Regions from separate parts of the Pseudomonas sp. E1BtOHC1 genome, predicted to be linked through region 1. Evidence: predicted binding sites of a transcription regulator. Region 1 holds the regulator's gene; the other holds the start of a gene.
The links. Region 1 encodes sigma-54, which starts transcription at its own class of promoters, with help from an activator protein. Its sites were predicted from a motif close to ANTGGCATNNANNTTGCTNT; they were not measured.
Positions count from the first base shown of each region.

Region 2: a site for sigma-54 is predicted at 9,874-9,893, ahead of glnA (glutamate--ammonia ligase). Genes of this name have one in related genera too.

Region 1 covers NZ_CP196023.1:1,837,437-1,853,176, forward strand. Annotated here, with positions in the region: gene yjgA (ribosome biogenesis factor YjgA) at 1-166, opposite strand, end outside; gene pmbA (metalloprotease PmbA) at 275-1,621, shown strand; gene ACSSVC_RS08380 (FagA protein) at 1,858-2,253, shown strand; gene ACSSVC_RS08385 (class II fumarate hydratase) at 2,246-3,622, shown strand; gene ACSSVC_RS08390 (DUF2753 family protein) at 3,649-4,098, shown strand; gene ACSSVC_RS08395 (superoxide dismutase) at 4,100-4,711, shown strand; gene ACSSVC_RS08400 (ZIP family metal transporter) at 4,745-5,638, shown strand; gene ACSSVC_RS08405 (HPr family phosphocarrier protein) at 5,668-5,940, opposite strand; gene rapZ (RNase adapter RapZ) at 5,957-6,814, opposite strand; gene ptsN (PTS IIA-like nitrogen regulatory protein PtsN) at 6,817-7,281, opposite strand; gene hpf (ribosome hibernation-promoting factor, HPF/YfiA family) at 7,294-7,599, opposite strand; gene ACSSVC_RS08425 (RNA polymerase factor sigma-54) at 7,725-9,218, opposite strand; gene lptB (LPS export ABC transporter ATP-binding protein) at 9,401-10,126, opposite strand; gene lptA (lipopolysaccharide transport periplasmic protein LptA) at 10,126-10,671, opposite strand; gene lptC (LPS export ABC transporter periplasmic protein LptC) at 10,658-11,230, opposite strand; gene ACSSVC_RS08445 (KdsC family phosphatase) at 11,240-11,764, opposite strand; gene ACSSVC_RS08450 (KpsF/GutQ family sugar-phosphate isomerase) at 11,764-12,738, opposite strand; gene ACSSVC_RS08455 (ATP-binding cassette domain-containing protein) at 13,003-13,812, shown strand; gene mlaE (lipid asymmetry maintenance ABC transporter permease subunit MlaE) at 13,812-14,609, shown strand; gene mlaD (outer membrane lipid asymmetry maintenance protein MlaD) at 14,609-15,076, shown strand; gene ACSSVC_RS08470 (MlaC/ttg2D family ABC transporter substrate-binding protein) at 15,088-15,740, shown strand, end outside; gene ACSSVC_RS08475 (STAS domain-containing protein) at 15,738-15,740, shown strand, end outside.
Region 2 covers NZ_CP196023.1:1,225,793-1,241,532, reverse strand. Annotated here, with positions in the region: gene ACSSVC_RS05740 (DUF2339 domain-containing protein) at 1-2,739, opposite strand, end outside; gene ACSSVC_RS05735 (glycogen/starch/alpha-glucan phosphorylase) at 2,979-5,429, opposite strand; gene ACSSVC_RS05730 (YkgJ family cysteine cluster protein) at 5,695-6,138, shown strand; gene typA (translational GTPase TypA) at 6,245-8,065, opposite strand; gene thiI (tRNA uracil 4-sulfurtransferase ThiI) at 8,205-9,659, opposite strand; gene glnA (glutamate--ammonia ligase) at 9,992-11,398, shown strand; gene ACSSVC_RS05710 (chorismate mutase) at 11,523-12,077, shown strand; gene ACSSVC_RS05705 (hypothetical protein) at 12,156-12,503, shown strand; gene ACSSVC_RS05700 (CaiB/BaiF CoA transferase family protein) at 12,513-13,700, opposite strand; gene ACSSVC_RS05695 (acyl-CoA dehydrogenase family protein) at 13,735-15,456, opposite strand; gene ACSSVC_RS05690 (LysR substrate-binding domain-containing protein) at 15,566-15,740, shown strand, end outside.

The DNA.
Region 1 (15,740 bases):
CATCCGCCAGGGCCCGGCGCAAGGCGTCGGTCAGAGGCAGTTTGTTCAGCAAGTCAGGCTTGAGAGTGGTAAGGCGCTCGCCGAGATCAACCAGAGCATGCAGCTCGCGTTTGACCTGGGATTTGCTTTTCTCCCCATCGAGGGAGTCGTCGTAAGAATCAACCATGGTGGCAGTCCGCAAAGAAACGCCGCCATGATAACCAGTCGAGGGCCGCTTGTCCGGCCCGGTCGCTCGCCGGCCTTAATCGAAAGCAGAATTTGAGTGGAGAACAGCATGAGTGCAGCACAAAGCGTCGGCCCACAGGCTTTGCCGGCCCTGCAGGAGCAAGTCGAGCAGATCGTTGCCGAGGCCAAGCGCCAGGGGGCCAGTGCCTGCGAAGTAGCGGTGTCCCTGGAGCAGGGGTTGTCGACGTCGGTGCGCCAGCGGGAAGTGGAGACCGTGGAGTTCAACCGCGACCAGGGCTTTGGCATCACCCTCTATGTGGGCCAGCGCAAGGGTTCGGCCAGCACTTCTGCCAGCGGTCCCGAGGCCATTCGTGAAACCGTGGCCGCGGCCCTGGCGATCGCCAAGCACACCTCCGAAGACGAGGCCTCGGGGCTGGCCGATGCATCCTTGATGGCCAAGGACCTGAAGGACTTCGATCTGTTCCACGCCTGGGACATCACCCCAGAGCAGGCCATCGAGCAGGCCCTGGCCTGTGAAGCAGCGGCCTTTGCTGCCGACAGTCGGATCAAGAATGCCGACGGCACTACTCTGAGCACCCACCAGGGCTGCCGGGTGTATGGCAACAGCCACGGTTTCATCGGTGGTTATGCTTCCACCCGCCACAGTCTGAGCTGCGTGATGATTGCCGAGGTCAATGGCCAGATGCAGCGCGACTACTGGTACGACGTCAATCGCCAGGGCCAGTTGCTGGCCGACCCTGCGAGCATTGGTCAGCGTGCCGCCCAGCGCGCAGCTAGCCGGCTTGGCGCCCGTCCGGTGCCGACCTGCGAAGTGCCGGTGCTGTTTTCCGCGGAACTGGCCGGTGGCCTGTTCGGCAGTTTTCTCGGCGCGATTTCCGGTGGCAATTTGTATCGCAAATCATCCTTCCTTGAAGGTGCATTGGGCCAGCAACTGTTTCCCCAGTGGCTGACCATCGATGAGCGTCCGCACCTGATGCGCGCCATGGGCAGTTCGGCGTTCGATGGTGATGGCCTGGCCACTTACGCCAAGCCGTTCGTCAAGGATGGGGAGTTGGTGTCCTATGTGCTGGGCACCTATTCCGGGCGCAAGCTGGGCATGCCGAGCACCGCCAATGCCGGTGGGGTGCACAACCTGTTCGTCACCCATGGCGACGAAGATCAGGCTGCGCTGCTTCGGCGCATGGGGCGTGGTCTGTTGGTGACCGAGCTGATGGGGCATGGCCTGAACATGGTCACTGGGGATTATTCCCGTGGTGCAGCGGGTTTCTGGGTCGAGAACGGCGAAATCCAGTTCGCGGTACAGGAAGTGACCATTGCCGGTAATTTGCGGGACATGTTCAAGCAGATCATTGCCGTGGGTAACGACCTGGAACTGCGCAGCAACATTCGCACCGGCTCGGTGCTGATCGAACGCATGACTGTCGCCGGCAGCTGACCGCCGTCCTGAGTCACCCCAACGCGCCACCTCCCCGGGTGGCGCGTTTTTTTATGCCTGGCGCTTTGTAGAGCTGGCTTGCCAGCGAAGGCGTCCTGACGTCCGACACCAGGCGCAAGAGCCCATTCGCCGGCACGCCGGCTCCTACAAAAGTTGGGCAAAAATCGTACAAGCCAGATTGATTTGATTCTCAATATCATTTAATAATGAAAATCATTATTCAATGAGCCCAGGTCATGAGTTCTGCCTTGCACGAGCAGCCCTACCTCGAAAGCTGGCGCTGGATGAGTCGCCAGATCCGTTGCGCACTGGAACCGGACGAACCGCGTCTGATCGAGCATTACCTCGCCGAGGGCCGCTACCTGGCCTGCTGCACCGCGATGTCGGCCTGGACCGTCGCTGAAACCTCTTTCCGTTTGTTGATCGATACCGCTACCGATACTGCGCTGCCCTGGCACTGGCGAAGCCTGTGCCTGGATCAGGCCTGGCGGCCTTTGCGCGACATGGAGCGGTTGTCTTTGTGCAAGTGCCGGCTCAAGCGCTGGCAAAGCCATGCCTGGCAACTGGCGACCTGCTCGCTGCTGCCTTCCATTCCTCTGATTGAACTGGTGCAAGGATTTCCCGATGAGTAATACCCGTATCGAACGCGACAGCATGGGCGAGCTGCAGGTCCCGGAGCAGGCCCTGTATGGCGCGCAGACCCAGCGTGCGGTGGATAACTTTCCCATCAGCGGGCAACGCATGCCGGCAGCCTTCATTCGTGCGCTGATCCTGGCCAAGGCCGCGGCGGCCAAGGCCAACGTCGAGCTTGGGCAGCTCAGCGCGTCCCAGGGCAAGGCCATCGTCGATGCCGCCCAGGGCTTGCTGGAAGGCGACTTCATGCAGCACTTCCCGGTGGACATCTTCCAGACCGGCTCCGGTACCAGTTCCAACATGAACGCCAACGAAGTGCTGGCGACCCTGGCCAGCCGCTTGTTGGGCGAGCCGGTCAACCCCAATGACCACGTCAACTGTGGCCAGAGCAGCAACGACATCATTCCTACCACCATTCACGTCAGCGCAGCCCTGACCCTGCATGAGCAATTGCTGCCGGCACTGGTGCATCTGGTGGAGGTCATCGAGCGCAAGGCGGTGCAGGTGCACCCCTTCATCAAGACCGGTCGTACCCACCTGATGGATGCGATGCCAGTGCGAATGAGCCAGGTACTGGACGGTTGGGCACAGCAGCTCAAGGCCAATATCGCTCACTTGCAGGACCTGCTGCCGAGCCTGCAGGCCCTGGCTCAGGGCGGCACCGCGGTGGGCACCGGAATCAACGCTCACCCCGAGTTCGCCGCGCGCTTCAGTCAGCAGTTGAGCAAGCTGACCCAGGTGCAGTTCACCCCGGGCAAGAACCTGTTCGCCCTGATCGGCTCACAGGACACGGCGGTCACGGTATCCGGCCAGCTCAAGGCCACTGCGGTGTCGTTGATGAAGATCGCCAACGACCTGCGCTGGATGAACTCCGGCCCATTGGCGGGGCTTGGCGAAATCGAGCTGGAGGGGCTGCAGCCGGGTTCCTCGATCATGCCGGGCAAGGTCAATCCGGTGATTCCGGAAGCCGTGGCGATGGTCGCAGCCCAAGTCATTGGTAACGACAGCACCATCACCGTGGCCGGGCAGTCGGGCAACTTCGAGCTCAACGTGATGCTGCCGATCATCGCCCAGAACCTGCTCGGCAGTATTGAGCTGCTGGCCAACTCCAGTCGCCTGTTGGCGGACAAGGCGATTGCCAGCTTCAAGGTCAACGAACCCAAGCTCAAGGAAGCGCTGTCACGCAACCCGATCCTGGTGACTGCTCTGAACCCGATCATCGGTTATCAGAAGGCCGCAGAAATCGCCAAGACCGCCTACAAGCAAGGTCGCCCGGTGATCGACGTGGCGCTTGAACTCACTGATCTGCCACGCAGCCAGCTTGAGGTCCTGTTGGACCCGGAAAAACTCACCGCAGGCGGCGTGTAATCCCAACACCGCTTTGGAGGCTCACCATGGAGCACTGGAAACGCACGATCGAAAGGGCCAATCGTCTCTTTATGCAGGGCGAACTGGTGGACGCTCGCGAGTTCTACCTGCAGGCATTGGCCTTGGCCCAGGTGTTGTTCGAGCGCTGGGGGGATGCCGACGAGGCGGTGGCAGCCTGTGTGATTTCCCATCACAACCTGGCGGACCTGCATTTGCGCCTGAACCAACCGGAGGAGAGCGCGGAGTACCTCTGCGCGATCCATCAGCGCCTGCTGCAAACCATGCAGGACAACCGCCTCAGCCCTGCCTTGCGCGAAGCGGCTTTGCGCCAGAGCAGCAAGACCTACGTCGAACTGCTGAATTTCATCGGTGATCACGGTGAGTACCCCCGTACTCATCGTTTGCTGGACAGCAACGTCGCGGGCCTGTCAGCCGACAGCCCGCTAGCCGACAGCCCCTCTTACGGAGCCCATTGATATGTCCTTTACCTTGCCTGCACTGCCTTATGCCTATGACGCGCTGGAACCGCACATCGATGCGCAAACCATGGAGATTCACTACAGCAAGCACCACCAGACCTACATCAACAATCTCAATGCCGCTGTAGAGGGCACTGAATGGGCGGGCTGGGAAGTCGAAAAACTGGTGGCCAGTGTCCAGCAACTGCCGGAAAAACTTCGGGCCGCGGTGATCAACCAAGGGGGAGGCCACGCTAACCATTCGCTGTTCTGGGCGGTCATGACCCCAGCAGGTGGCGGTAAGCCCGAGGGTGCCCTGGGTCAGGCAATCGAGCAGCAACTGGGTGGTTTCGAGAGCTTCAAGGAGGCGTTCACCAAGGCTGCGCTGACCCGCTTCGGCAGTGGCTGGGCCTGGCTCAGCGTGACTCCGGAGAAAAAACTGGTGGTGGAAAGCAGCGGTAACCAGGACAGCCCGCTGATGAATGGCAACACGCCGATTCTCGGTCTGGACGTGTGGGAGCACGCCTACTACCTGCGTTATCAGAACCGTCGGCCGGAATACATCAATGCGTTCTACAACGTGATCAATTGGCCGGAAGTCGCGCAACGCTATCAGGCCGCGATGGCCTGATACCTCCATTCATAACAAGATCTAAGGCCGATTATGGGCACTGAAACACTGGCGATCAGCAGCGGACGGATGTTTCGTTATGCCTTCGGTTCGCTGTTGCTGTTGGCGGGGACTGCGTTGCTGGTGGCTCAAGGGCTGAGCTGGCTGAATCTGGAACCAAGGTTGTTGCGCGCCTTGCAGGGTGGCTCGATCTGCGCATTGGGCACGGCACTAGGGGCGGTCCCGGTGCTGGTGATCCGCAGAATGCCGATGGCCGTGAGCGATACGTTGCTGGGTTTTGGCGCTGGGGTGATGCTGGCGGCGACGGCGTTTTCGCTGATCGTTCCCGGTATTGCCGCCGCTCAAGACTTGGGTTTGTCTGCCTGGGGCTCCAGTGGCCTGGTTTGCGCCGGCATCATGCTGGGTGCCTTTGGTTTGTTCCTGGTGGATCGCAAGGTCTCGGGCGCGAGCCCCGAAGTCCTGGTCGGCACGGCGGAACATCCGGTGATTGCGCCACGCATCTGGCTGTTTGTCTTCGCCATCATTGCCCACAACATTCCGGAAGGCATGGCGGTGGGGGTGTCGGCAGGGGGCGGCATGGCAGATGCGGACAGCCTGGCCATGGGGATTGCCCTGCAGGATGTGCCGGAGGGACTGGTGATCGCACTGGTGCTGGCGGGGGCGGGGATGTCGCGGGTCAGGGCATTCCTGATTGGCGCCGCTTCAGGTTTGGTGGAGCCGGTCTTTGCCTTGCTCTGTGCCTGGTTGGTGAGTCTGGCGCAGGTGCTGCTGCCGCTGGGGTTGGCCCTGGCGGCGGGAGCCATGTTGCTGGTGGTGACTCACGAAGTGATTCCCGAGTCCCGTCGCAATGGTCACGAAAAGCTCGCCAGCCTCGGCTTGTGCATCGGCTTTTGCCTGATGATGGTGATGGATACGGCGCTCGCCTGAGGGGCGCTTGGCGAGTGGCCCGGAGGGGCTTACTCGCCCTCGTCGAAGTAGTTGTTGATCAATGCCACCAGCGCATTCAGCGCTTCCTGTTCCTGCTCGCCTTCGGTCTTCAGATGAATCTTGGTGCCCTTGCCTGCGGCGAGCATCATCATGGCCATGATGCTTTTGCCGTCCACCATGGATTCCGGGCTCCTGCCGGCGCGGATCTGGCAGGGGAACTGCCCCGCTACGCCGACGAATTTGGCTGAGGCACGGGCATGCAGGCCCAGTTTGTTGATGATTTCGATTTCCAGAGCTGGCATCGCGGGGTAGATCCTTTCAGCTAAGGTCGCGGTGGCGAACCTGGACGTTCTTCAGGGATTTTTGCAGGACCTGGCCCAGGCGCTCGGTCAGGTACACGGAGCGGTGGTGCCCGCCGGTGCAACCAATGGCAATGGTTACATAAGCGCGATTGCTGGCAGCGAAACGTGGCAGCCACTTGAGCAGATAGCTGGAGATGTCCTGGAACATTTCCTCGACATCGGGCTGTGCGGCCAGGTATTCGGCCACAGGTGCGTCCAGCCCGGATTGGGCGCGTAGTTCGGGCTTCCAATACGGATTGGGCAGGCAGCGCACGTCGAATACCAGATCGGCGTCCACCGGCATGCCGCGCTTGAAACCGAAAGACTCCACCAGGAACGCAGTCCCGGGTTCGGGTTGGTTCAGCAGGCGCAGCTTGATGGTGTCCCGCAGTTGGTAGAGGTTCAGATTGGTGGTGTTGACCTTGAGGTCGGCCAGATCGACGATGGGGCCCAGCAGCTGGGTTTCATCGTGGATGGCTTCGGCCAGCGAGCGATTGGCACTGCTCAGCGGGTGACGCCGCCGGGTTTCCGAGAAGCGCTTGAGCAGGGTTTCCTCGTCGGCGTCCAGATAGAGCACGTCGCACTGGATATGCCGGCTGCGTACTTCTTCCAGCAACTCGGGGAAGCGCGACAGATGGCTGGGCAGGTTTCGGGCGTCGATGGAAACCGCCACCAGAGGTTGTGCCAGTTCCGTGTGAATCAACGCGCGCTCGGCCAGCTCGGGCAGCAAGCCGGCGGGAAGGTTGTCGATGCAGTAGTAGCCGTGGTCCTCAAGAACATCGAGGGCGGTGCTTTTACCTGAGCCGGAGCGGCCGCTGACAATGATCAAGCGCATGATTACTGACCGTTTTGCTCGTCCAGGACAACCTGATACAAGGCTTCATTGCTGGTGGCACTGCGCAGTCGGTCACGGACTTCCTTGCGATCGAGCATGCTGGCGATCTGCCGGAGCAGTTCCAGGTGTGCGTCGGTAGCGGCTTCCGGAACCAGGAGGACGAACAGCAGATCCACCGGGGCACCGTCGATGGCGTCGAAGTCGATTGGAGCGTCCAGGTGCATCAGCGCACTGATAGGCGACTCGCAGCCTTTGAGGCGGCAGTGGGGAATGGCGATGCCGTTGCCAAAACCGGTGGAACCGAGTTTTTCACGGGCGATCAGGCTCTCGAAGACATCCTGCATCTCCAGATCAGGCACTTCGCGGCTGATCAGGTTGGCAATTTGTTCGAGGGCGCGTTTTTTACTGCCGCCCGGCACGTTCACCAAGGAACGGCCGGGGGTCAGGATGCTTTCAAGTCGGATCATGGGAGGGGAGTGTTAGCGACCCGTGCCTTGGAGAAGGTGGAGTTGCTTTTCCTTATGCTTTTTCAGTTGGCGGTCAAGCTTGTCCGTGAGCAGGTCAATTGCGGCATACATATCGTCATGTTCTGCATTGGCGACGACCTCCCCACCGTGGATGTGCAGGGTGGCTTCGATTTTCTGCTTCAGCTTCTCGACAGCCATGGTGACCTGCACATTGGTAATCTTGTCGAAGTGCCGCTCCAGCCGGTCGAGTTTCTCGCCGATGTAAGCGCGCAGAGGTTCAGTCACTTCGAGTTGGTGTCCACTGATGTTGACTTGCATACAGCTTCTCCTTCGTTGCCAGTGCATAACGCGGCAGGCTGGGTTGCCTGCCACCTAGACCGCGTTTGAAACCGACTTTCGACCTGTTTCAAACACACTCTGAAACGCTGTGGCCAGCCCGGCGGCTACATCAACCGCTTCCGTTCGCTGGAAGGCGCGATCCCAAGGGATTCGCGGTACTTGGCGACGGTACGACGGGCTACCTGAATGCCTTGTGCCTCCAGTAAACCAGCGATCTTGCTGTCACTCAACGGCTTTTTCTGATTTTCCGCAGCCACCAGTTTTTTGATGATCGCGCGGATCGCCGTGGACGAGCATTCGCCGCCTTCGGAGGTGCTGACGTGGCTGGAGAAAAAGTATTTCAGTTCATATATGCCCCGGGGGGTATGCATGAATTTTTGCGTGGTCACACGGGAAATGGTCGATTCGTGCATGCCCACAGCTTCGGCGATGTCGTGCAGAACCAGAGGTTTCATGGCTTCGTCGCCGTACTCCAGGAAGCCGCGTTGGTGCTCGACGATCTGAGTGGCGACTTTCATCAGGGTTTCGTTGCGGCTCTGCAGGCTCTTGATGAACCAGCGAGCTTCCTGCAACTGATTGCGCATGAAGGTGTTGTCGGCACTGGTGTCGGCGCGGCGAACAAAGCCGGCGTACTGTGCGTTGACCCGCAGGCGTGGCACGGACTCCTGATTCAATTCCACCAGCCAGCGCTCGTTGTCCTTGCGCACGATGACGTCCGGGACCACGTATTCGGCTTCGCTGGATTCGATCTGTGAGCCCGGGCGCGGGTTGAGGCTCTGCACCAGTTCGATGACCTGACGCAGTTCGTCTTCCTTGAGCTTCATGCGGCGCATCAGCTGGCTGTAGTCGCGACTGCCCAGGAGGTCGATGTAGTCACTGACCAGGCGCTGGGCTTCGCTCAGCCAGGGAGTTTTCGCTGGCAGTTGGCGCAGTTGCAGCAGGAGGCATTCGCCCAGGTTGCGGGCGCCGATGCCGGCCGGCTCGAATTGCTGGATGCGGTGCAGGACGGCTTCGATCTCGTCCAGTTCGATGTCCAATTCCGGATCGAAGGCCTCGAGAATTTCTTCAAGGGTCTCGTCCAGGTAGCCCTGATTGTTGATGCAATCGATCAGGGTCACGGCGATCAGGCGGTCGGTATCCGACATCGGCGCCAGGTTCAGTTGCCAGAGCAGGTGGCTTTGCAGGCTCTCGCCGGCCGATGTGCGAGTGGTGAAGTCCCACTCATCGTCATCGCTGCTGGGCAGGCTGCTGGCGCTGGTCTGGTAGACGTCTTCCCAGGCGGTGTCCACCGGCAGTTCGTTGGGGATGCGTTCGTTCCATTCGCCTTCCTCGAGGTTATCCACCGTGGGGGCGGTTTCCTGGTAGGAGGGTTCCTGGATCTCGGTGTTGGGTTTGGACTCTGTGTTGTCGGCCAAGGGGTCGCTGTTGTCGAAGTCTTCGCCATCTTCCTGGCGTTCGAGCATCGGGTTGGACTCCAGGGCTTCCTGGATTTCCTGTTGCAGGTCCAGGGTCGACAATTGGAGCAGGCGGATGGCCTGTTGCAGCTGCGGTGTCATCGTCAGCTGCTGGCCCATTCTCAGGACTAGCGATGGTTTCATGGCAGGGGCTTAACACCTTATTTGCCGGCGCACATGCGCCATCCACTACAGGGCGCCGGAGCGCCAAACATAAGCAAATTATATGCCTGAAACTGAAGTGTTTGCCTAGAGCGCTGTAACAATAAAATTTGTAGGGATTTATTGTTCCTGGCGCTCTGGCATCTAGCCCGACACCTCAGCCTTTACAGGCGGAACTCATGGCCCAGGTAGACTTCCTTGACCAGTTCGTTGGCCAGGATGGTCTCGGAGTCGCCTTCGGCGATCAGTTGCCCGTCATTGACGATATAGGCGGTTTCACAGATGTCCAGGGTTTCGCGGACGTTGTGGTCGGTGATCAGCACCCCAATGCCCTTGGCCTTCAGGTGGTGGATGATCTGCTTGATATCGCCGACCGAGATCGGGTCCACGCCGGCAAAGGGTTCGTCCAGCAGGATGAACTTGGGGGCAGTGGCCAGGGCGCGGGCGATTTCCACGCGGCGGCGTTCACCACCGGACAGGCTCATGCCGAGGTTGTCGCGGATGTGATTGATGTGGAACTCCTGCAGCAGGCTTTCCAGTTCCTGGCGACGGCCGGCCTTGTCGAGTTCCTTGCGGGTCTCGAGGATGGCCGTGATGTTGTCGGCCACCGACAGCTTGCGGAAGATCGAAGCTTCCTGGGGCAGGTAGCCGATGCCGGCGCGAGCGCGACCGTGCATCGGTTGGTGGCTGACATCTAGGTCGTCGATCAGGACGCGGCCCTGATCGGCCTGGACCAGGCCGACGATCATGTAGAAGCAGGTGGTCTTGCCGGCGCCGTTGGGGCCGAGCAGGCCGACGATCTGGCCGCTGTCGATGGACAGGCTGACATCACGCACGACCTGGCGGCTCTTGTAGCTCTTGGCCAGGTGCTGAGCTTTCAGAGTTGCCATTACTGGGCCTTTTGCTCGTCGGTTTTCTTTTTCGGCTGGATGACCATGTCGATCCGCGGACGTGGTGCGGTGACCGAGCTGCCATTGGCGCGACCGGCGTTAGCCACTTGCTTGACGGTGTCGTAGACGATCTTCTCGCCTTCGGTGGTGTTGCCGTCGTTGATGACCTTGGCCTTGTCGATCAGCACGATGCGATTCTGCTGAGCGTGGTACTGGATGGTCACAGCGTAGGCCTGAACCGGTTTCGGGTCGGTCTGCTTCTGCAACTGCTCGAAGTAGGCGAGGTTGCCCACCGACGTCACTACGTCGATTTCGCCGCTCTTGGCTCGGGTGATGGTCACGGTGTTGCCGGTGATCTTCATCGACCCCTGGGTGATGATCACATCGCCCTTGTAGGTGGCCACGCCGTTCTTGTCGTCCAACTGGGCGTCGTCGGCCTGGATGCGGATCGGCTGTTGGCTATCGTTCGGCAGAGCCCAGGCGCTCACGCTTCCCAGTGCTGCGCCCAGACTGAGCAAAATAGGGAGGGTTTTAACGAGCCTCATACTGTCCTCTTACGTTCGATAGCAGGTTCATCCTGCCGTCTTTCAAATACGCTTTCATTCCCTTGGCCGTAGTCACGCCGCCGGCGCCGTCGATTCTAACGGCTTGCTCGGTCTGCGCATATTGCTTCTGCGGGAATACTGTCATGCGGCTGGTGGTGATCAGCAGGTTGCGGTTGTGCTCATCGGTGCGGGAAACCCTTACCGAATCGATCAGTTCGACCTCGGTGCCGTCCGGATTGACTTCGCCTCGCTCGCTCTGGACGTGCCAGGGGAAAGTGGTGCCGCGGTACATCTGCAGGTCCGGTTTGGTCAGCAGCGTCACTTCGCTGGCCTTGACGTGCTCCACTTTGTCCGAGGTCATTTCGTACTGCAGCTTGCCGTCAGGCAGGTACTGCACGCTGCGGGCGTTGATCACGTAATAGTCGATGGCGTTCTCGTCGACCTGCACTACCGGCTTGTCGAGGAAGCGCTCTGGGCTGATGTTCCAGTAACCGACCGCCGCGAACAGCAGGGCGATGATCCCGAATATCAGGATGTTGCGAATCTTTTTACTCAGCATGGGTGGGCTCTATAGGTAAGCGGCGTTGGCTGCTTCAAGGCGGTCCTGGGCTTGCAGGATCAGCTCGCAGAACTCCCGGGCAGCGCCTTCGCCGCCGCGGGCTACGGTGGTGCCGTGGGCGTGCTCGCGGACAAAGCCGGCTGCGTTGGCCACCGCCATGCCTAGACCGACACGGCGGATCACCGGCAGGTCGGGCAGGTCGTCGCCCAGATAGGCGACCTGTTCATAGCTTAGGCCCAGTTGGGCAAGAAGTTCGTCCAGCACCACCAGCTTGTCTTCACGACCCTGGTACAGGTGGGGGATCCCCAGGTTCTTGGCCCGGCGTTCCACTACTGGAGTCTTGCGCCCGCTGATGATCGCTGTCTGCACTCCGGCGGCCATGAGCATCTTGATGCCCTGGCCGTCGAGGGTATTGAAGGTCTTGAACTCGCTGCCGTCTTCAAGGAAGTACAGGCGACCGTCGGTCAGTACGCCGTCGACGTCGAAAACCGCCAGCTTGATGTTTTTACCGCGTTGCAGCAGGTCGGTACTCATTACATCACTCCCGCGCGCAGCAGATCGTGCATGTTCAAGGCGCCGATCGGACGGTCTTCCTTGTTCACCACCACCAGGGCGCTGATTTTATGGTCTTCCATGATCTTCAGTGCTTCGGCTGCCAGCATATCGGCACGTGCAGTCTTGCCGTGAGGGGTCATGACCGAGTCGATGGTGGCGTGATGGATATCGATGGCACGATCCAGGGTGCGGCGCAGGTCGCCGTCGGTGAAGATCCCGGCCAGGCGGCCATCGGCCTCCAGGATCACGGTCATGCCCAGGCCCTTGCGGGTCATCTCCATGAGCGCGTCCTTGAGTAGGGTGCCCCGTTGCACCTGCGGCAGCTCAGTGCCTTCGTGCATCACATTCTCTACCTTGAGCAGCAAGCGGCGGCCCAGGGCACCTCCCGGATGGGAGAAGGCGAAGTCTTCGGCGGTGAAGCCGCGGGCTTCCAGCAGGGCCACGGCCAGGGCATCGCCCATCACCAAGGCAGCTGTGGTAGAGGAGGTGGGGGCCAGGTTCAGCGGGCAGGCCTCATGCTCGACATGCACATTGAGGTTGACGTCCGCGGCCTTGGCCAGCGGCGACTCAGGGTTGCCGGTAAGGCTGATCAACTGGATGCCCAGACGCTTGATCAAGGGCAGCAGGGTGACGATTTCGTTGGTGGAGCCGGAGTTGGAGAGGGCCAGGATCACGTCGTCGCGAGTGATCATGCCCATGTCGCCATGACTGGCTTCGGCCGGGTGGACAAAGAAAGCCGTGGTGCCGGTGCTGGCCAGGGTGGCGGCGATCTTGTTGCCGATGTGCCCGGATTTGCCCATGCCGACCACTACCACTCGGCCTTTGCTGGCCAGAATCATCTCGCAAGCGCGTACGAAATCTGCGTCGATATGGGGCAGCAAGCCTTCTACTGCCTGAAGTTCGAGGCGGATGGTGCGTTGTGCTGACTGAATCAGGTCGCTGGATTGGCTCATGTCTGAAATCGTATAGCCCGATGAAAAGGCGGCGATTATAGCGGTAATGAACAAATCCCTCACGCAAGTTCGTCAGCCTTTATCCGGCTGGTATTGGGATTCATCCGATTATGCCTGTCTTGGACCTGAACGTTCACGGCTTCGGCCTTGGGGGCTCCGTATCAGCAGTGATATAGTTCGCCGCCAGTTCGGCCTGCCCAGGGGCACGTACTCCCGGCAGGGAGCCAAGCGTCCGAGTGATAGGCTGCATCGCAAGGAGTTTAGATGAGTGCCGATAACGCCTACGCGGTCGAGCTGAAGGGATTGTCCTTCAAGCGCGGTACGCGCAGCATTTTCAATAACGTGGATATCCGTATTCCGCGGGGCAAGGTCACCGGCATCATGGGGCCTTCAGGCTGCGGAAAAACCACCCTGTTGCGCTTGATGGGCATGCAGTTGCGGCCCAGCAGCGGCGAAGTGTGGGTCAACGGCCAGAATCTGCCGACCCTCTCGCGCAGTGATCTGTTCGATGCGCGCAAGCAAATGGGCGTTCTGTTCCAGAGCGGCGCGCTGTTCACCGACCTGGACGTGTTCGAGAACGTAGCCTTTCCGCTACGTGTGCATACCCAACTGCCGGACGAAATGATCCGTGACATTGTCCTGCTCAAGCTGCAGGCCGTGGGCCTGCGCGGCGCAGTGGACCTGATGCCTGACGAGCTGTCCGGCGGCATGAAGCGCCGTGTTGCTCTGGCTCGTGCCATTGCCCTGGATCCGCAAATCCTCATGTATGACGAGCCCTTCGTTGGCCAGGACCCCATCGCCATGGGCGTATTGGTGCGCCTGATCCGTTTGCTCAACGATGCCCTGGGCATTACCAGCATCCTGGTTTCCCATGATCTTGCGGAAACCGCGAGCATTGCCGATTACCTCTATGTAGTAGGTGATGGCCAGGTACTGGGGCAGGGAACTCCTGACGAACTGATGGACTCCGACAATCCGCGTATCCGTCAATTCATGAAGGGCGATCCCGACGGCCCGGTGCCGTTTCACTTTCCAGCGACGGATTACCGCGCAGATCTCCTGGGGAAGCGCTGATGCGCAAAATATCGTTAATCGAGAGGATTCGCCTCTTCGGTCGTTCAGGCATCGATGTCCTGGCGGTACTGGGGCGTTCCACGCTGTTCCTGTTTCATGCGCTGCTGGGGCGTGGCGGCATTGGCGGCAGCTTTGGCCTGCTGGTCAAACAGCTGCACTCCGTGGGCGTGATGTCTCTGGTGATCATCGTCGTGTCCGGGATTTTCATCGGCATGGTGCTGGCGCTGCAGGGCTTCAATATTCTCTCCAGCTACGGTTCGGAGCAGGCCGTCGGGCAAATGGTTGCCCTGACCTTGCTGCGGGAGTTGGGGCCGGTGGTGACTGCGTTGCTGTTTGCCGGTCGTGCCGGTTCGGCGCTGACCGCGGAAATCGGCAACATGAAGTCCACCGAGCAACTCTCCAGCCTGGAGATGATCGGGGTCGACCCGCTCAAGTACATCATTGCGCCACGCCTGTGGGCGGGCTTCATATCCCTGCCGTTGCTGGCGATGATTTTCAGCGTGGTGGGTATCTGGGGCGGTTCCTGGGTGGCTGTCGACTGGCTGGGCGTCTATGACGGTTCCTACTGGGCGAACATGCAGAACAGCGTGACCTTCAGTGGTGACGTGCTCAACGGTGTGATCAAAAGTATTGTTTTTGCGTTTGTAGTGACCTGGATCGCCGTATTCCAAGGCTACGACTGTGAGCCCACTTCAGAGGGGATCAGCCGTGCCACTACCAAGACCGTGGTGTATGCCTCGTTGGCCGTACTCGGCTTGGACTTTATTCTGACCGCCTTGATGTTTGGAGATTTCTGATGCAAAACCGCACCCTGGAAATCGGTGTCGGCCTTTTCCTGCTGGCCGGCATCCTGGCTTTGCTGTTGCTTGCCCTGCGGGTCAGTGGCTTGTCTCCGACTGCGAGCACCGATACCTATAAACTTTACGCCTACTTCGACAATATCGCCGGTTTGACGGTCAGAGCTAAGGTGACCATGGCCGGTGTGACCATCGGCAAGGTCACGGCGATCGATCTGGACCGTGACAGCTTCACCGGCCGGGTGACGATGCAACTGGAAAAACGTGTGGATAATCTGCCGACCGACTCCACTGCATCTATCCTGACTGCTGGCCTGTTGGGTGAGAAATACATCGGTATCAGCGTGGGCGGGGAAGAAGCCTTGCTCAAGGATGGTGGAACCATCCACGACACCCAGTCGTCGCTGGTGCTGGAGGACCTGATCGGTAAATTCCTGCTCAATACCGTTAGCAAAGACGCCAAATGAGGAGTTTTTCGATGATCTCTATCTTGCGACGTGGCTTGTTGGTCTTGCTGGCGGCCCTGCCGTTGCTGGCCAATGCGGCAAGCACGCCTTCCGCGCATGATCTGGTGCAGGACACGACCACTCGTCTGCTGGCGGACCTGGCGGCCAATAAAGAGAAGTACAAGCAAAGCCCGAACGACTTCTACAACGCCTTGAACGGTATTGTCGGGCCGGTGGTGGACGCCGATGGCATCTCTCGCAGCATCATGACCGTGAAGTATTCGCGCAAGGCAACCCCGGAGCAGATGACGCGCTTCCAGGAAAACTTCAAGCGCAGCCTGATGCAGTTCTACGGCAATGCCTTGCTGGAGTACAACAACCAGGGCATCACGGTTTCTCCTGCCAAGGATGAAAGCGGTACCCGTACCAGCGTGGATATGCAGGTCAAAGGCAACAACGGCGCGATCTACCCGGTGTCCTACACCCTGGAGAAGATCAACGACGAGTGGAAAGTGCGCAACGTGATCATCAACGGCATCAATATCGGCAAGCTGTTCCGTGATCAGTTCGCCGACGCCATGCAGCGTAACGGCAACAACCTGGACAAGACCATCGACGGCTGGGCCGGCGAAGTGGCCAAGGCCAAGGAAGTCACCGAAGACGCCGCACATAAGGCTGCGCAATG
Region 2 (15,740 bases), 610 kb from region 1:
GCCCAGATCCGCCGCCGGGTGATAACGCGGCGCCCAAGCCGCCAGCAGCACCAGTGCCCCCGCCGGTATCAGCAGGCTGCACACCAGCCCCAGGGACTTCCACTGCAGTCGCACCGCCAGCAGCGCGCAGAGCAGCACACTGGCCGCGGTGATCAGCAGCAACAGGCTCGCCTGCCAATGGGCCGGGGCGAAGCGCAGTACTTCCTTGAGCCAGGTAAAGGCCCACCAGCACGCGCCCCAGGCCAGCAACAGATCGGACAGGTGGCCCAGGCTCAAGGCATCGAAAGCCGAACCGTGATTGCCCCGCTGCAGACGCCAGGCGCCCACCAGGGCCGCCAGGGCCAGCACCATCGGCGTCCAGAAGTCGCCATTGGCCAGGGGCCGTGCAGCGTTCGCCGCCACGAAATACCAGTCCGAACCGGCCAGCAGGAAGGTGCTGCCGCCAATCACCTGGAGCACCAGGCCGAAGACAAAACTGGCCCGCTGCTGCAAGTACAGGCTGAGCCAGATGATCAGCAGGCCACTGGCAGCCCAGACACCACTGGCCGTGCTCCACGGCAGAACGAACAGCACCGCCAGGTTGATCATCATCAACCCGGCCAGCAGCACCAGGGACAGGCCTCGCAGCAACCGCGGATCACTGCGCACCATGTGATTGCGGGCCGCCAGGAGCATGCCGCCGATCAGCGCCAGGCCGATCAGCGAAGCGCTCATCAGGCCGCTCCAGCCGGCGCTGAACACTGCACCGGCATCGCCGTCCGCGCCTTGCAGGCGCATCAGGAACAGTGCACCGCCCAACAGCTGCACGGCGAAGGCGGTGAACAGGAAGGTCCGTGATTGCAGACGCAGGCCGACAAACAGCGTTGCCAGCCCGGCCAGTGCCCAACTGATGGCCGTGCCCTGGGTGAACAGGAACAGCGGCGCCAGCAGGTACAGGAAAGCCAGCCCGGCAACCGCCAGGATCGGCGCAATGCCCTGCTCCCAACTCGATACCTGGGTCTTCTGTGCCCGCCGCAACTGGTCGAAGCTGAACAGCAACGCGATACCGAGCAACAGTGCGCCCAACGGCGCACCGTCCAACAGACTGGATTCGCCAGGCCGCAGCTCACTGAGGAAGGCCAGGGCCGAGCCCACCTGCAACAGCAAGGCGAAGGCCCGGGCCAATGGGCGCTGCTGGCGCAGGCCGAGCCAGAAGATCCCCGCGCCCTCCACGGCCCAGGCGGCCGAGGTCCAGCGGGCATCGAGTCCCAGTGGAATGGCCAGACTGGCGAAAATCACCCCCAGGGCCAGGCAGGTTTCACCCAGCAACAGAGCGCGGCCGCCCATCAGCACCCGCGCCAGGACCATGTAGATCAGGCCCAGGGCCAGGGCGCTGAAGGAGGCAGCGAATTCCAGATGCTGGACCAGCGCCAGCTGCAGGCCGAAGCCCACCAGCGGCGGGCCGAAGAGCATGCTGCCGTCGACGTAGTCGCCCTGGCGCGCGGACCAGTGCAGCAGCGCCTGACGATCGGCGCCCACCGGAGCATCGGTCATTTCCAGCAGTTTGCGCCGGGTGAACAGCAGGCCGATGGCCAGGTACATGAGGAAGAACAGGATCAGGAACGGCTCGGTGCTCCACAGCAGCTCCGGAGTATAGGAACGCAGGCCCCAGGCGAAACCGATGCCGAAGGTGCCGACAAAGCCGATCAGGTTGAGCAGGCGCCAGGCCTTGAACCAGGCAATGGCGAGGATACCGGCGTTGAGCAAGGCGAAGTAGCTGAACAGCGCCACATGGCTGCCGGCGCCAGTGGACGTCAGGATCGGCGCGGCAAAACCGCCCAGGGCGGCGGCCGCCGCCAGGGCCAGGGCATCCTGGGTAATGGCCAGGATCGCCGAAAACACGGTCACGGCCACCAGCAGGCCCAAGGCCGCGGAAGGGTCGAGCAACGGATGCAGGCGCATGGCTGCAAACACCGTCAGGTAGAGCACGGCGATGCCGGTGCCCTGCAGCATCAGCGCGTAGTTGCTGTTGCGTCGCCGCAGCCACCAACCCAGTCCCAGCAGCCCCAGGGAGCTGGCCGCCACCCCGGCATAACGCAGTTCGATGGGCACCACCATGCCTTCGGTGGCGTAGCGCAGGAGGAAGGCCAGGCCGAGGAACAGCAGCACCACACCGACCCGCAGCACGGTGTTGCCACCAAACAGCCAGGTGCGCGCACCGCTGATGGCGCGCTCGATCAGGTTCGGTTGCAGATCCACAGGGGCCGCAGGCTGCTGCGGCTCCCGGGACGTCGCCTGGGGCGCGGGTTGCCAGACCGAATCCGGCACCGGCTGGCTGGCTTCCATTGCCGCGACAGGGCGCACCGCAGCGGGCAACTCCCAGACCAGCTCGGGGGCCACCGGCACCGGCTCCACAGGCTGGACTTCATCCAGAATGAATTCAGGCAGCTCTTCGCGTTCCGACGCGGCGCTCATGCTTGCGCTGGCCTCGGCAAGCGGGGCACTCGGGGGAGCTGACGCGGGTTCGGCAGCGGAGCCACCGTTGCTTTCCAGCAGGGCCAGACGCTGGCCCAGCGTGGTCAAGGCCTTTTTCGCCTGTTCCAGCTCGCGGTGCTGGTCGACAACTTGTCGCTGCAGGGCGCCGAAACGAATGGCCAGGCCGACGGCCAGGCCCAGCAGCGCACCTATCAGGGCATCGCTGATGGACTCATCAACGATCCACCCCAGCACCATCCCCAACAGCATGAACATCCATTGCATGTGTCGATATCCCTAAGCGGTCCACTAAAGGACAGGTACAGCTGTGTTGACGCTTTCGCCGGCAAACTGGCTCCTACGGAGATTGTAGATGCCGGTTTGCCGGCGAAGGCCGGTCCCCGATTGGAAGCTGAGCGCGGCTCAAAAGACACCATCCGGGAGATAAAATCGCCGCTCAGTATATCGACCCGGCCCAATAAACGTTGGGCCTTGTGCACAGTTCGAGCATTTTCCCGAACGCCTCACTCCAGCGCCTTCCAGATCTGCGTGGCGTATTCACGGATGGTCCGGTCCGAAGAAAACCAGCCCATGCGCGCCGTGTTGAGCACCGCAGAGCGCCACCACTCCTTGGAGTCGTGCCAACGCTCCTCGACTCGGGCCTGGGCACTCCAGTAAGCATCGAAATCGGCACAGACCAGGAACCGGTCGTAGTCGATCAGGGAATCGATCAGCCCGATGTAGCGCGACGGATCATCTGGAGAGAACACCCCGCCACGAATCGCCTGCAGCACATCGTTGAGCCGATGGGAGGCAGCGATATCCGGCACCGCGCTGAATTCGCCATTGCGCTTGCGCGCCTCAACCTGCTGGGCGCTGAGGCCGAAAATGAACATGTGTTCGGCGCCCACCTGCTCGCACATTTCGACGTTGGCGCCATCCAGGGTGCCGATGGTCAGGGCGCCGTTGAGGCCGAACTTCATGTTGCTGGTGCCCGAAGCCTCGAAGCCGGCGGTGGAGATCTGCTCCGACAGGTCGGCGGCGGGAATGATGCTTTCCGCCAGGCTGACGTTGTAGTTGGGCAGGAACACCACTTTGAGCAGCCCGCGCACTGTCGGGTCGTTGTTCACCGTACGGGCGATGTCGTTGGTCAGTTTGATGATCAGCTTGGCCTGGTGATAACTGGCGGCTGCCTTGCCGGCGAAGATCTTCACCCGGGGCACCCAGTCGGTTTCCGGCTCGGCGCGGATCGCCTGGTACAGCGCCACGGTATGCAGCAGGTTGAGCAATTGGCGCTTGTACTCGTGAATGCGCTTGACCTGCACATCGAACATCGCCGCCGGGTTGACCGCGATTCCCAGACGCTCATGGATGATTGCCGCCAGGGCGCGCTTGCTGTGTAGCCGCTGTTCGGCGAACTGCTTGCGAAAGGCCGCTTTCTCGGCAAAGGGCTCAAGACCCAGTAGCAGTTCCTCGGGATTGTCCAGCAGTTCGGGGCCCAGAGCGTCCACCAGCATTTCGGTCAGTTGCGGGTTGGCCTGGTATAGCCAGCGGCGGAAAGTGATGCCGTTGGTCTTGTTGTTGATCCGCTCGGGGTACAGCTTGTGCAGCTCGGAGAACACCGTGCTGCGCATCAACTGGGTGTGCAGTCCGGAGACGCCATTGACGCTGTGGGAGCCGAGAAATGCCAGGTTGCCCATGCGCACCCGGCGACCGTTGTCTTCCTCGATCAGCGACACCGCCCGCAGTACGTCGAAATCATGCAGGCCCTTGGCCCGCAAGGAGTCGATGTGCTGGGCGTTGATCAAATAGATGATCTGCATGTGCCGTGGCAGCATGCGTTCCATCAGGCCCACCGGCCAGGTTTCCAGGGCCTCGGGCAACAGGGTGTGGTTGGTGTAGGACAGGGTTTCCACGGTGATCTGCCACGCCGCATCCCAGGCGATGCCGTGCAGGTCCACCAATTGGCGCATCAGCTCGGCCACAGCGATCGACGGGTGGGTGTCATTGAGCTGGATGGCCGCGTGCTCGCCGAGGCTGAGCACCGAGTCGTGCATGTTCTTGTGGCGCCGCAGCAAATCCTGCAACGACGCCGAGACGAAGAAATACTCCTGGCGCAGGCGCAGCTCCTGGCCCGCCTCGGTGCTGTCGGCCGGGTACAGCACCCGGGAGATGCTCTCGGCCCGGGCCACTTCTGCCACGGCGCCCAGGTGGTCTCCGGCGTTGAAACGCTCCAGGTGCAAATCCTCCATGGCCCGGGCCCGCCACAGACGCAGGGTGTTGACACTGGCCCCACGCCAGCCCACCACCGGGGTGTCGTAGGCCACTGCCCGTACGGTTTCCGCCGGCCACCAGACCTGGCGAGTGTTGCCCGCCTCGTCGGTCACAGTGTCGACGCTGCCGCCAAAGCCGATGGAGTAGATCACCTCGGGGCGCTCGAACTCCCAGGGGTTGCCGAAATCCAGCCAGTGTTCGGTCTGCTCCTGCTGCCAGCCGTCGACAATCGCCTGGCGGAACAGACCGTGCTCGTAACGGATACCGTAGCCGTGACCGGCGAGGCCCAGAGTCGACATGCTCTCCATGAAACACGCCGCCAGGCGCCCCAGGCCGCCGTTGCCCAGGGCCGCATCGGGCTCCAGCAAGCGGATGCGCTCCAGGTCCACCCCCAGATCGGTGAGGGCCTCACGGGCCACGTCCAGCAGGCCAAGATTGCTCAGGCTATCGAACAGCAAGCGGCCGATCAGGAACTCCAGGGACAGGTAGTACACCCGCTTTTGCCCCTTGCGATACATCTGTCGCGTGTGATCCATCCAGTGGTCGACCATATGGTCCCGCGCAGCCAGGGCAATGGCCTCGAACCAGTCGTGGTCGAAGGCGTGATCCGGGTCTTTGCCTACCGCGTAGGTGAGTTTGGTCAAGACGGCTTCGCGAAAGGCGGCCACCTCAGCGTCGCGAACAAGGGATTCCTGAGTCATCGATACGACCTCTGACGAGATACACAGTGAGCATGGAATGGTCTGAGCCTAGTCGGTCTGACACGGAGCGAAGGCTCTGGTTCGGCGCTGTTTCAAATGGCTCGGCTCAAGAGGGAGTCTTCTGCGCCTGCGGGGAAAAAGATGCAGATGCCGTGCCGCCAGGGACTAATCGCCAAGCACGAAAGAAAAATCCGACCTAAAGTCGTTCAAAAATCCACCAGTCCCGGTATGATCGCGCGCCCTGGAACATGCCGGAACCACCACCTTGATGAAGTCCAACCTGATCGCCGCCGCGGAAATCGACCGTCTCGATACCTGGGCCAAATACACCGCGCCCATGTGCGGTTCCTGCATGTCCAGCTGCTGCACCCTGCCGGTGGAAGTGAAGATCAAGGACCTGATCCGCATTGGCATCGTCGACGAATTCGAGCGCGGCGAACCGGCGAAGAACATCGCCAAGCGCCTGCAGAAAGAAGGCATCGTCGAGCGCTACAACCAGAAGTCGGAAATCTTCACCCTGCAGCGCATGAGCAACAACGACTGCCTGTATCTGGATCGTAAAAGCCGCCTGTGCACCATTTATGACAAGCGCCCGGACACCTGCCGCAACCACCCGAAGATCGGTCCACGTCCGGGCTACTGTGCCTACAAGCCCAAGCCCCAGGAGCGCCCGACCAATACCAGCAGTCGGACCCTGGAACGCTTCTGAGCCCGATCGGCTAGCGGGAGCCCTCCCCGCGCACAAAAAACCGGCACAAAAAAAACGCCCCCGACCGCAAGGCCGGGGGCGTTTTCATTCAGCCGGAACTAAAGACTCAGTTCTTGGCTTTCTTGGCAGCGCGGGTACGCTCGCTTTCGTCCAGGATCTTCTTGCGAAGACGGATGGACTTAGGCGTCACTTCGCACAGCTCGTCGTCCTGGATGAATTCCAGAGCCTGTTCCAGGGTGAAGCGAACAGGTGGAACCAGGGCGATGGTTTCGTCCTTGCCCGAAGCACGCATGTTGTCGAGCTTCTTGCCTTTGGTTGGGTTCACACCCAGGTCGTTGTCACGGCTGTTCAGACCAACGATCTGACCGTTGTAGATTTCCTGACCGTGTTCAACGAACAGCTTGCCACGCGCCTGCAGGGTTTCCAGGGAGTAGGTCAGTGCCTTGCCGGTTTCAACCGAAACCAGAACGCCGTTCTGACGGCCGGACATGTCGCCGGACTTCATCACGTCGTAACGATCGAAGATCGAGGTCAGGATGCCAGCACCGTTGGTCAGGGTCAGGAACTGGTTACGGAAACCGATCAGACCGCGAGCAGGGATGTTGTATTCCAGACGTACACGGCCCTTGCCATCCGGCACCATGTTGGTCAGGTCGCCCTTACGCAGGCCCATCTCTTCCATCACCTTGCCCTGGGATTCTTCCGGCAGGTCGATGGTGACGTTTTCGAACGGTTCGTGCTTCACGCCGTCAACCAGACGGATGATCACTTCTGGACGGCCTACAGCCATTTCGAAGCCTTCGCGACGCATGGTTTCGATCAGTACCGAGAGGTGCAGCTCACCACGGCCGGAAACCTTGAACTTGTCGGCCGAGTCGCCTTCTTCAACGCGCAGAGCAACGTTGTACAGCAGCTCTTTGTCCAGACGTTCCTTGATGTTACGGGACGTCACGAACTTGCCTTCTTTACCGCAGAATGGCGAGTCGTTGACCTGGAAGGTCATGGAAACGGTTGGCTCGTCAACGGTCAGAGGCTTCATCGCCTCGACGGTGTCCGGGTGGCACAGGGTGTCGGAGATGAACAGCGAGTCCATACCGCTGATGCACACGATGTCGCCTGCAGCCGCTTCTTCAACGTCCACACGGTGCAGACCGTGGTGACCCATCAGCTTGAGGATACGACCGTTACGCTTCTTGCCAGTGGCGTCGATAGCCACGACTGGAGTGTTCGGCTTGACCCGACCACGAGCGATACGGCCAACGCCGATCACACCCAGGAAGCTGTTGTAGTCCAGTGCGGAGATCTGCATCTGGAACGGACCGTCACGGTCAACAGCCGGCGCAGGTACGTTGTCGACGATCGACTGGTACAGCGGGGTCATGTCTTCAGCCATTTCGGTGTGGTCCAGACCGGCAATGCCGTTCAGGGCCGAGGCGTAGACGACTTTGAAGTCCAGCTGTTCTTCAGTGGCGCCCAGGTTGTCGAACAGGTCGAAGATCTGGTCCAGAACCCAGTCAGGACGCGCGCCCGGACGGTCAACCTTGTTGATCACCACGATTGGACGCAGGCCGGCTTCGAAAGCCTTCTTGGTCACGAAACGGGTTTGCGGCATAGGGCCGTCTTGAGCGTCGACCAGCAGCAGCACGGAGTCGACCATGGACATTACGCGCTCAACTTCGCCGCCGAAGTCGGCGTGGCCCGGGGTGTCCACGATGTTGATGTGGTAGCCGTTCCAGTTGATGGCGGTGTTTTTGGCCAGGATGGTAATGCCGCGTTCTTTTTCCTGGTCGTTGGAGTCCATCACGCGCTCGTCGTTGAGCTCGTTGCGCTCCAGGGTGCCGGATTGACGCAGGAGTTTGTCTACCAGGGTGGTCTTACCATGGTCAACGTGGGCAATGATGGCGATGTTGCGTAGATTTTCGATCACTTGTGTATCTCGATCAGAGGATTCGGTGTGCTGACAAATGCTGGCAGCGATTAACAATAGATTCAGGCCTGGCCGTTACAGCTGGACGGCGGCGTCGGGGGGCCGGTGACGCAAGCCACAGGCGAACATCCCCGGGCACTTAGCTCGGTCTATAAACGCGCACATTGGCATGTCCCTCACTGAGCAGATGGTGAGCATGCAGGCGACTCATGACGCCTTTGTCGCAATACAGCAGGTACTGGCGCGTAGGGTCCAGTTCCTTGAAGCGGGCGTTCAATGCATAGAACGGCAGCGCTTTTACTTCGACGCCAGGCAGCTGCAGCGGGTCATCTTCCTCGGCATCCGGGTGACGGATGTCGATGACGATCTGACCGGCCAGCGCTTCACTGACTTCTTCAATCTGCAAATCCTGGCCCAACTCGTCGATCACTCGATCGATCGGCACCAGTTTGGCCCGCTCGATCGCACGCTCGAGCACCGCCATATCGAATTCTTTCTCTTCATGCTCGACGCGATGGCGCTTGGCATGGGTCTTGGGGTTCACCGAGATGACCCCGCAGTACTCCGGCATGTGCTTGGCGAAGTCGGCGGTACCGATTTCGACGGCCAGGTCGATGATGTCCTGCTTGTGGCTGGCGATCAGCGGACGCAGTACCAGCTTCTCGGTCACGCAGTCGATTACCGACAGGTTCGGCAGGGTCTGGCTGGACACCTGGGAAATCGCCTCGCCGGTCACCAGCGCGTCGATGTGCAGGCGGTCGGCGATGCTCGACGCGGCACGCAACATCATACGCTTCAAAATGACGCCCATATGACTGTTGTCGACTTTGCCAAGGATTTCCCCGAGCACTTCCTCGAACGGCACGCTGACGAACAGCACCCGCTGGGAGCTGCCGTACTTCTTCCATATATAGTGCGCGACTTCCATCACGCCCAGTTCGTGGGCACGTCCGCCCAGATTGAAGAAGCAGAAATGCCCCATCAGGCCGCGGCGCATGATCTGGTAGGCCGCCACGGTGGAATCGAAACCGCCGGACATCAGCACCAGGGTCTGTTCCAGGGCGCCTAGCGGGTAGCCGCCGATGCCATTGTGCTGGCTGTGGATCACGAACAACCGTTGGTCGCGAATTTCCATCCGCACTTCGATTTCCGGCTCTTTCAGGGAAATGCCGGCGGCGCCGCACTGCCGACGCAGTTGGCTGCCAACGTACTTTTCCACATCCATGGAGCTGAATTCATGCTTGCCGGCGCGCTTGCAGCGCACCGAAAAAATCTTCCCGGGCAAGGCCTCGCCGAAGTGCTGCTTGCACTTGGCAACGATGTCGTCGAAGTCGCCCAGAGGGTACTCGTCGACCTGCAGGAAATGTGCGATGCCGGGCATGCAGCTCAGGCGCTCGGTCAGGTCCTTCAGGGCCTTGGGCTCGCTGAGGGCGGTTTCCAGTTCGAGGTTGTCCCACACACCATTGACCACCACGGCCGGGTCCAGATCGCGGAGCACGGCACGGATGTTCTTGGCCAACTGACGGATGAAACGCGTCCGTACCGGGCGGCTCTTGATGGTGATTTCCGGGAAAACTTTAACGATTAGTTTCATGAAAACAGCGCGCGCTGGGCCAGCCGAAAAAGGGGGGCGCGGATTATAGCGGAAATTGCTCAAGGTTTAACCAGTTAATGTGCAGAAGGTTTTCAATGCACCAAAACGGGTCATTTATCAAAGAAGACGCTACATTGCAGTGCGCCAAATGCCGGCATTACGCCAAATCCGCTGCAGAAAGCGTGATTTTGGGGCAGAAAACCCATCTCGGGGCACTGGCATGCAATTTGCTCCCTTGTGAGGCAGGTTGCCATGGCAGAGTATTCGCGCCGGCATCACCCACATTCTAAGGGCACTCCAACACCAAGCCCGAAGCCACCCCGGAGGACACTATGTCGAAGTCGGTTCAACTCATCAAAGATCATGACGTCAAATGGATTGATCTGCGCTTCACTGACACCAAGGGCACTCAACATCACGTGACCATGCCGGCTCGTGATGCGCTGGATGAAGACTTCTTCGAATCCGGCAAGATGTTCGACGGCTCCTCCATTGCTGGCTGGAAAGGCATCGAAGCCTCCGACATGATCCTGATGCCGGACGACGAAACCGCCGTGCTGGACCCGTTCACCGAAGAACCGACCCTGATTCTGGTCTGCGACATCATCGAACCTTCGAGCATGCAAGGTTACGACCGCGACCCACGCGCCATCGCCAAGCGCGCCGAAGAGCACCTGAAAGCCACCGGCATCGGCGACACCGTATTCGCCGGTCCAGAGCCAGAGTTCTTCATCTTCGACCAAGTGAAATTCAAGTCCGACATCTCCGGCTCGATGTTCAAGATCTACTCCGAACAAGGTTCCTGGATGTCCGACCAGGACATCGAAGGCGGCAACAAGGGCCACCGTCCAGGCGTCAAAGGCGGCTACTTCCCGGTTCCACCGTTCGACCACGACCACGAAATCCGTACCTCCATGTGCAACGCACTGGAAGAAATGGGCCTGACCGTTGAAGTTCACCACCACGAAGTGGCGACTGCCGGCCAGAATGAAATCGGCGTCAAGTTCAACACCCTGGTGAAGAAAGCCGACGAAACCCAGACCCTGAAATACGTCGTGCACAACGTGGCCGACGCCTACGGTCGCACCGCCACTTTCATGCCTAAGCCACTGTACGGCGACAACGGCTCGGGCATGCACGTGCACATGTCCATCTGGAAAGACGGCAAGAACACCTTCGCTGGTGAAGGCTATGCCGGCCTGTCCGATACCGCCCTGTACTTCATCGGCGGCATCATCAAGCACGGTAAGGCTCTGAACGGCTTCACCAACCCGGCAACCAACTCCTACAAGCGTCTGGTTCCAGGCTTCGAAGCCCCGGTCATGCTGGCCTACTCGGCGCGCAACCGCTCCGCTTCGATCCGTATTCCTTACGTGTCGAGCCCTAAAGCCCGCCGTATCGAAGCCCGTTTCCCGGACCCGGCTGCCAACCCGTACCTGGCCTTCGCTGCTCTGCTGATGGCCGGCCTGGACGGTATCCAGAACAAGATTCACCCTGGCGACGCTGCTGACAAAAACCTGTATGACCTGCCGCCTGAAGAGGCCAAAGAGATTCCACAAGTTTGCGGCAGCCTGAAGGAAGCCCTGGAAGAGCTGGACAAAGGTCGTGCGTTCCTGACCAAAGGCGGCGTTTTCAGCGACGACTTTATCGACGCTTACATCGCCCTGAAAAGCGAAGAAGAGATCAAGGTCCGTACCTTCGTACACCCACTCGAATACGAGCTGTACTACAGCTGCTGATCCGCAAGCCGCGTGATCAAGAGGCCTCCTTCGGGAGGCCTTTTTTATGCCCGCGCATTTGCCCTGCCCGGGGTGGTTGCGTGCATCATGGGCGCCGACCTTCTCTTATCAGCCGAGCCCACCCATGACTTCGCGCCTCAATCTGTGCCTCGCCCTGACCTGCAGCCTGCTCACTACAGCCGCCTGCGCCACCGAAGCTCCCGCCGCTCTCGCCCCATTGCTGGACAGCATCGGCGAACGCCTGGCAATTGCCGATCAGGTGGCCCTGAGCAAATGGGACAGCCACAAGGCGGTGGAGGACCGTCCTCGGGAACAGCAGGTGATTGCCGGCGCTACGGCCCAGGCCGCCACCTATCACCTGAGTGAGGAAACGGTCGGGCAGTTCTTCGCCGCCCAGATCGAAGCCAACAAACTGCTGCAGTACGCCAGGCTGTCCAGCTGGCACCTGCAAGGCCTGGCGCCGGAAACGCCGCGCCAGGACCTGGCCGGACAGATCCGCCCACAACTCGATCAGTTACAAAAACGCCTGCTGCAGCAACTGGCCGACTTCAGCTCCCATCGCGGTGATCGCCAATGCCCGCAATGGCTGGCCCAGGCCAATCAGGCCGCCAGCAGCGACCCGTTGCGGCGGCTGGCAATGATTCGCGCTACCGCTGAGTTATGTGTGTTCAAAGGTTAACCGCGCCCGCGCCCAGCCTCACGCCGCCCTATGCTGAGCCTTTCAACCGCACACCCGTAATGGGCTGGAATCACCGTGATGCGCATCGCTGTTTTTTGCCTGCTGTGGATAACGGCGCTGCCCGCCAGCGCAGAGCCTTACACACAACTGCAGTTGCAGGGCGTGCCAGACCACGGCGCGCTGCGGGCCAACAACGGCAGCTTCAATGTGCAGGTGACGCTAGCCCCGGACTTGCAGCCGCAGCATCGCCTGCGTCTGCTGCTGGACGACCAGCCTTATGGAAGCCCCAGCCGAGGCCCCGAGCTGCCGCTGGTGAATATCGACCGCGGCCAACATCGCCTGGCGGTGCAGATCCTCGACGGCGCGCGGGTGCTGCAACAGAGTCCGAGCATCACCTTCAGCCTGCTGCGAGCCCATCGTCGTTGAGCGCAAACCTCAACCGCGCACCACCCCGCTGGCCAACAGCTTGGCGATAGTTGACTCATCCAGCCCCAACCCCTGCAGCACCGCGCGGGTGTCCTGGCCCAGGGCCGGCGGCGCACTGCGATAACTGGCCGGCGTGCGCGAAAGCTTCACCGGTGAACCCACACCCCGATAATCCCCCATCTCCACCAACAGGCCGCGATGCCGGGTATGGGGATGAGCCACCACCTGATCCACCGTGGCAATCGAACCGCAAGGCACTCCCAGGCCAATCAGCCGCGGCGCCAGCGAGGCCCCATCGTGGGCAGCCAGATGCCGCTCCAGCGCCTGCTTCAAGGCCTGGCGATTGACCGAGCGCTGGCCGTTATCGGCAAACCGCGGGTCTTCCAGCAACTCGCTGGCCCCCAGTTCCTGGCACAGCCTGGCGAACTGTCGATCATTGCCAACCGCGAGGAAGATCGGTTCGCCAGCCGTGCAATAGCTGTCGTAAGGGGCAATGTTGGGATGGGCATTTCCAGTGCGTTTCGGGGGCTTGCCGGAGGCGAAGTAGTTCGGCAGATGAGGGTGCAGCAGGGAGACACCGCAGTCATACAGGGAAATATCCAGAGACTGCCCAAGGCCACTGCGCTGACGTTCGTTGAGGGCCAGGAGAATCCCCGCCAGAGCATTGAGCCCGGTGACCATATCGACGATCGGCAGGCCGATGCGCAATGGCCCGCCCTCGCCTTCACCGTTGACACTCATCAAGCCGGCCATGGCCTGGATCACCGCGTCATAGCCGGGCAAACCGCCCAGGGGGCCATCGGCGCCAAAGCCGGAGATCGCGCAATGGATCAACCCCGGGAAACGCGGGCTCAGCACCTCCTGAAAACCGATGCCCCAGCGTTGCAGGGTGCCGGGCTTGAAGTTCTCCACCAGCACGTCGGCGCCTTCCAGCAATTGCATCAGCAGGGCCAGGCCCTCGGGGCGCGACAGGTCGACGGCAATCCCCTGCTTGTTACGGTTGATGCCGCGAAAGTACGAGGCGTCGTCGCCTTCGAACGGCGGCCCCCAACCCCGGGTCTCATCGCCACTCAAAGGCTCCAGCTTGATGACTTCGGCGCCATGGTCGGCCAGGGCCTGGGTACAGTAGGGACCGCCCAGCACGCGACTCAGATCGATGACTTTCAGGCCCGCCAGGGCCCCTTGGGCAAGCTTCATCCAGGTACTCCGCACATCGGAAAGGGACGGCCAATCAGGCCGGCAGCAACTGCATGGCCTCGGCTTGCGACAGCGGGCTCTCATTGGCCAGGCGCGCCAGCAATTCGGCATCGATGGCCGGCTCCAGGCTCAAGGGGTCCCGTGGCAGCACCCTGTGCGCCAGCACCAGATGAGCCAGGGCCAGGCGTCGATAATCCGGAGCCTGGCGCACGGCCTCCCAGGCCATGAAGATCGCGCTGGTCAGGTGATACAGCACGCTGCCGAACTGCCGCACCTGCTCATCCCGCCGTTGTTGCGCCACCGCACTGAAGCCAGTGACCGTGCGCAGCAGGGCCGAATCGAACAGCCGGCGGCTGATGTCCGGCAGATCGGCCTCGACCAGCAGTGCCGTCAGATAGCCTTGCAAGGATTCCAGCGCCTGCTCACGGGTCACCGCCCGGGCAATGTCCAGCGCGACGATATTGCTGGTGCCCTCCCAGATCGAACCCAGATGGGCATCGCGTACCAGCCGGGCATCGCTCCACTCCTCGATGTAGCCGACCCCACCTCGCACCTCCATGGCATCGCCGGTGACCCGCCGAGCGTCGCGGCAGGCGCGGAACTTGATCAGCGGGGTGAGAATCCGCACACATTTGCGCGCCGCCTCGTCACCGCCATCGGCCCGGGGCAGCAAGCTGGCGATCTGCATGAACATCGAGCGCGCCTGCTCGGTGGGCAGCATCATCTTCAGCAACTGCCGCTGCATCAGCGGCATCTCGATCAGGTACTTGCCGAAGGCCCGGCGCTGGCGGGCGATGAACAACGCTTCGTTGACCCCGCGGCGCATCAGCCCCGCCGCCCGCACGCCGTTGGACAGCCGCGACATGTTGACCATGTCGGCCATCTGCTGGAAGCCACGACCGACCTCGCCGATCAGGTAGGCGCTGGCGCCTTCCAGGGTGATCTCGCCACTGGCCATGGAGCGGCTGCCCAGCTTGTCCTTCAGGCGCTGAATCCGATAGTGGTTGCGCGAACCGTCGGCCAGGACTTTCGGCAGCAGAAACAGGGTGACCCCGGCCATGCCCGCAGGCGCCTGTTCCGGGCGCGCCAGGACCATGGCCAGGTCGGCATCCGGGTTGGAGCAGAACCATTTCTCGCCGTACAGCCGCCATTGGCCGTCTTCCAGCCGGGCGCGGGTTTCGGTGCGCGAGACATCGGAGCCGGCGGCCTGCTCGGTCATGAACATCGCCCCCTGGAACAGCTCGTCGAAATCCTGGGACTGCAGCTGCGGCAGATAACGCTGCACCAGCTCAGGCGCGCCGAACTTGCGCAGGGTGCGGGCCAGGGAGTCGGTCATGCTCACCGGGCAGCACAGGCCAAATTCCGCCTGGACGAACAGATAGGTCAGGGCGTACTTGACCAGCGGCAGCGGCCCGTCAGGGCGATGGCTCATGGAGGCCAGGCCCAGCTCGGCGTAGGCCACCCGCTCCAGGGCGACATAGTCCGGGTGCTTGGCAATGCTTTGCAGGTTCTCGCCGCGGCGGGTGCGGGGCTGCAACACAGGCGGGTGCTTGTCGGCGGACAGGGCCAATGCATCCAGCTCGCCACCGGCCCGGGCGCCCAGGCGCTGCAAGGTCGGCAGCCACTGCTGGCAGACCTCCGGCGGCAGGTAGACCTTGAGCAATGCGCCCAGGCCGGCGTCGCATTCAAACAGGTTGATACCACGGCTGTCGGGGATGTTCAGGCGGTCTTCAATAGGGCGGGGCTCGGCGGTCATGGCGCGTCTCCTGATTTTTGTAGGCCGAGACTAGAGCCGCCTTCGATAAGTATCTAATACAAAATTGATCAACTACGATAAGTAATCCAGATCGTAGAGGCAGGATCACATGGACCTCAAACAGCTGCGCTACTTCGTCGCCGTGGCCGAGGAACTGCACTTCGGGCGGGCCGCAGCGCGCCTGTGCATTTCACAACCGGCGCTGAGTTTCGATATCAAGAAGCTTGAAGGGCAACTGGATCTCCAGTTGCTCAACCGCAACAACAAGTCAGTGAGCCTGACCA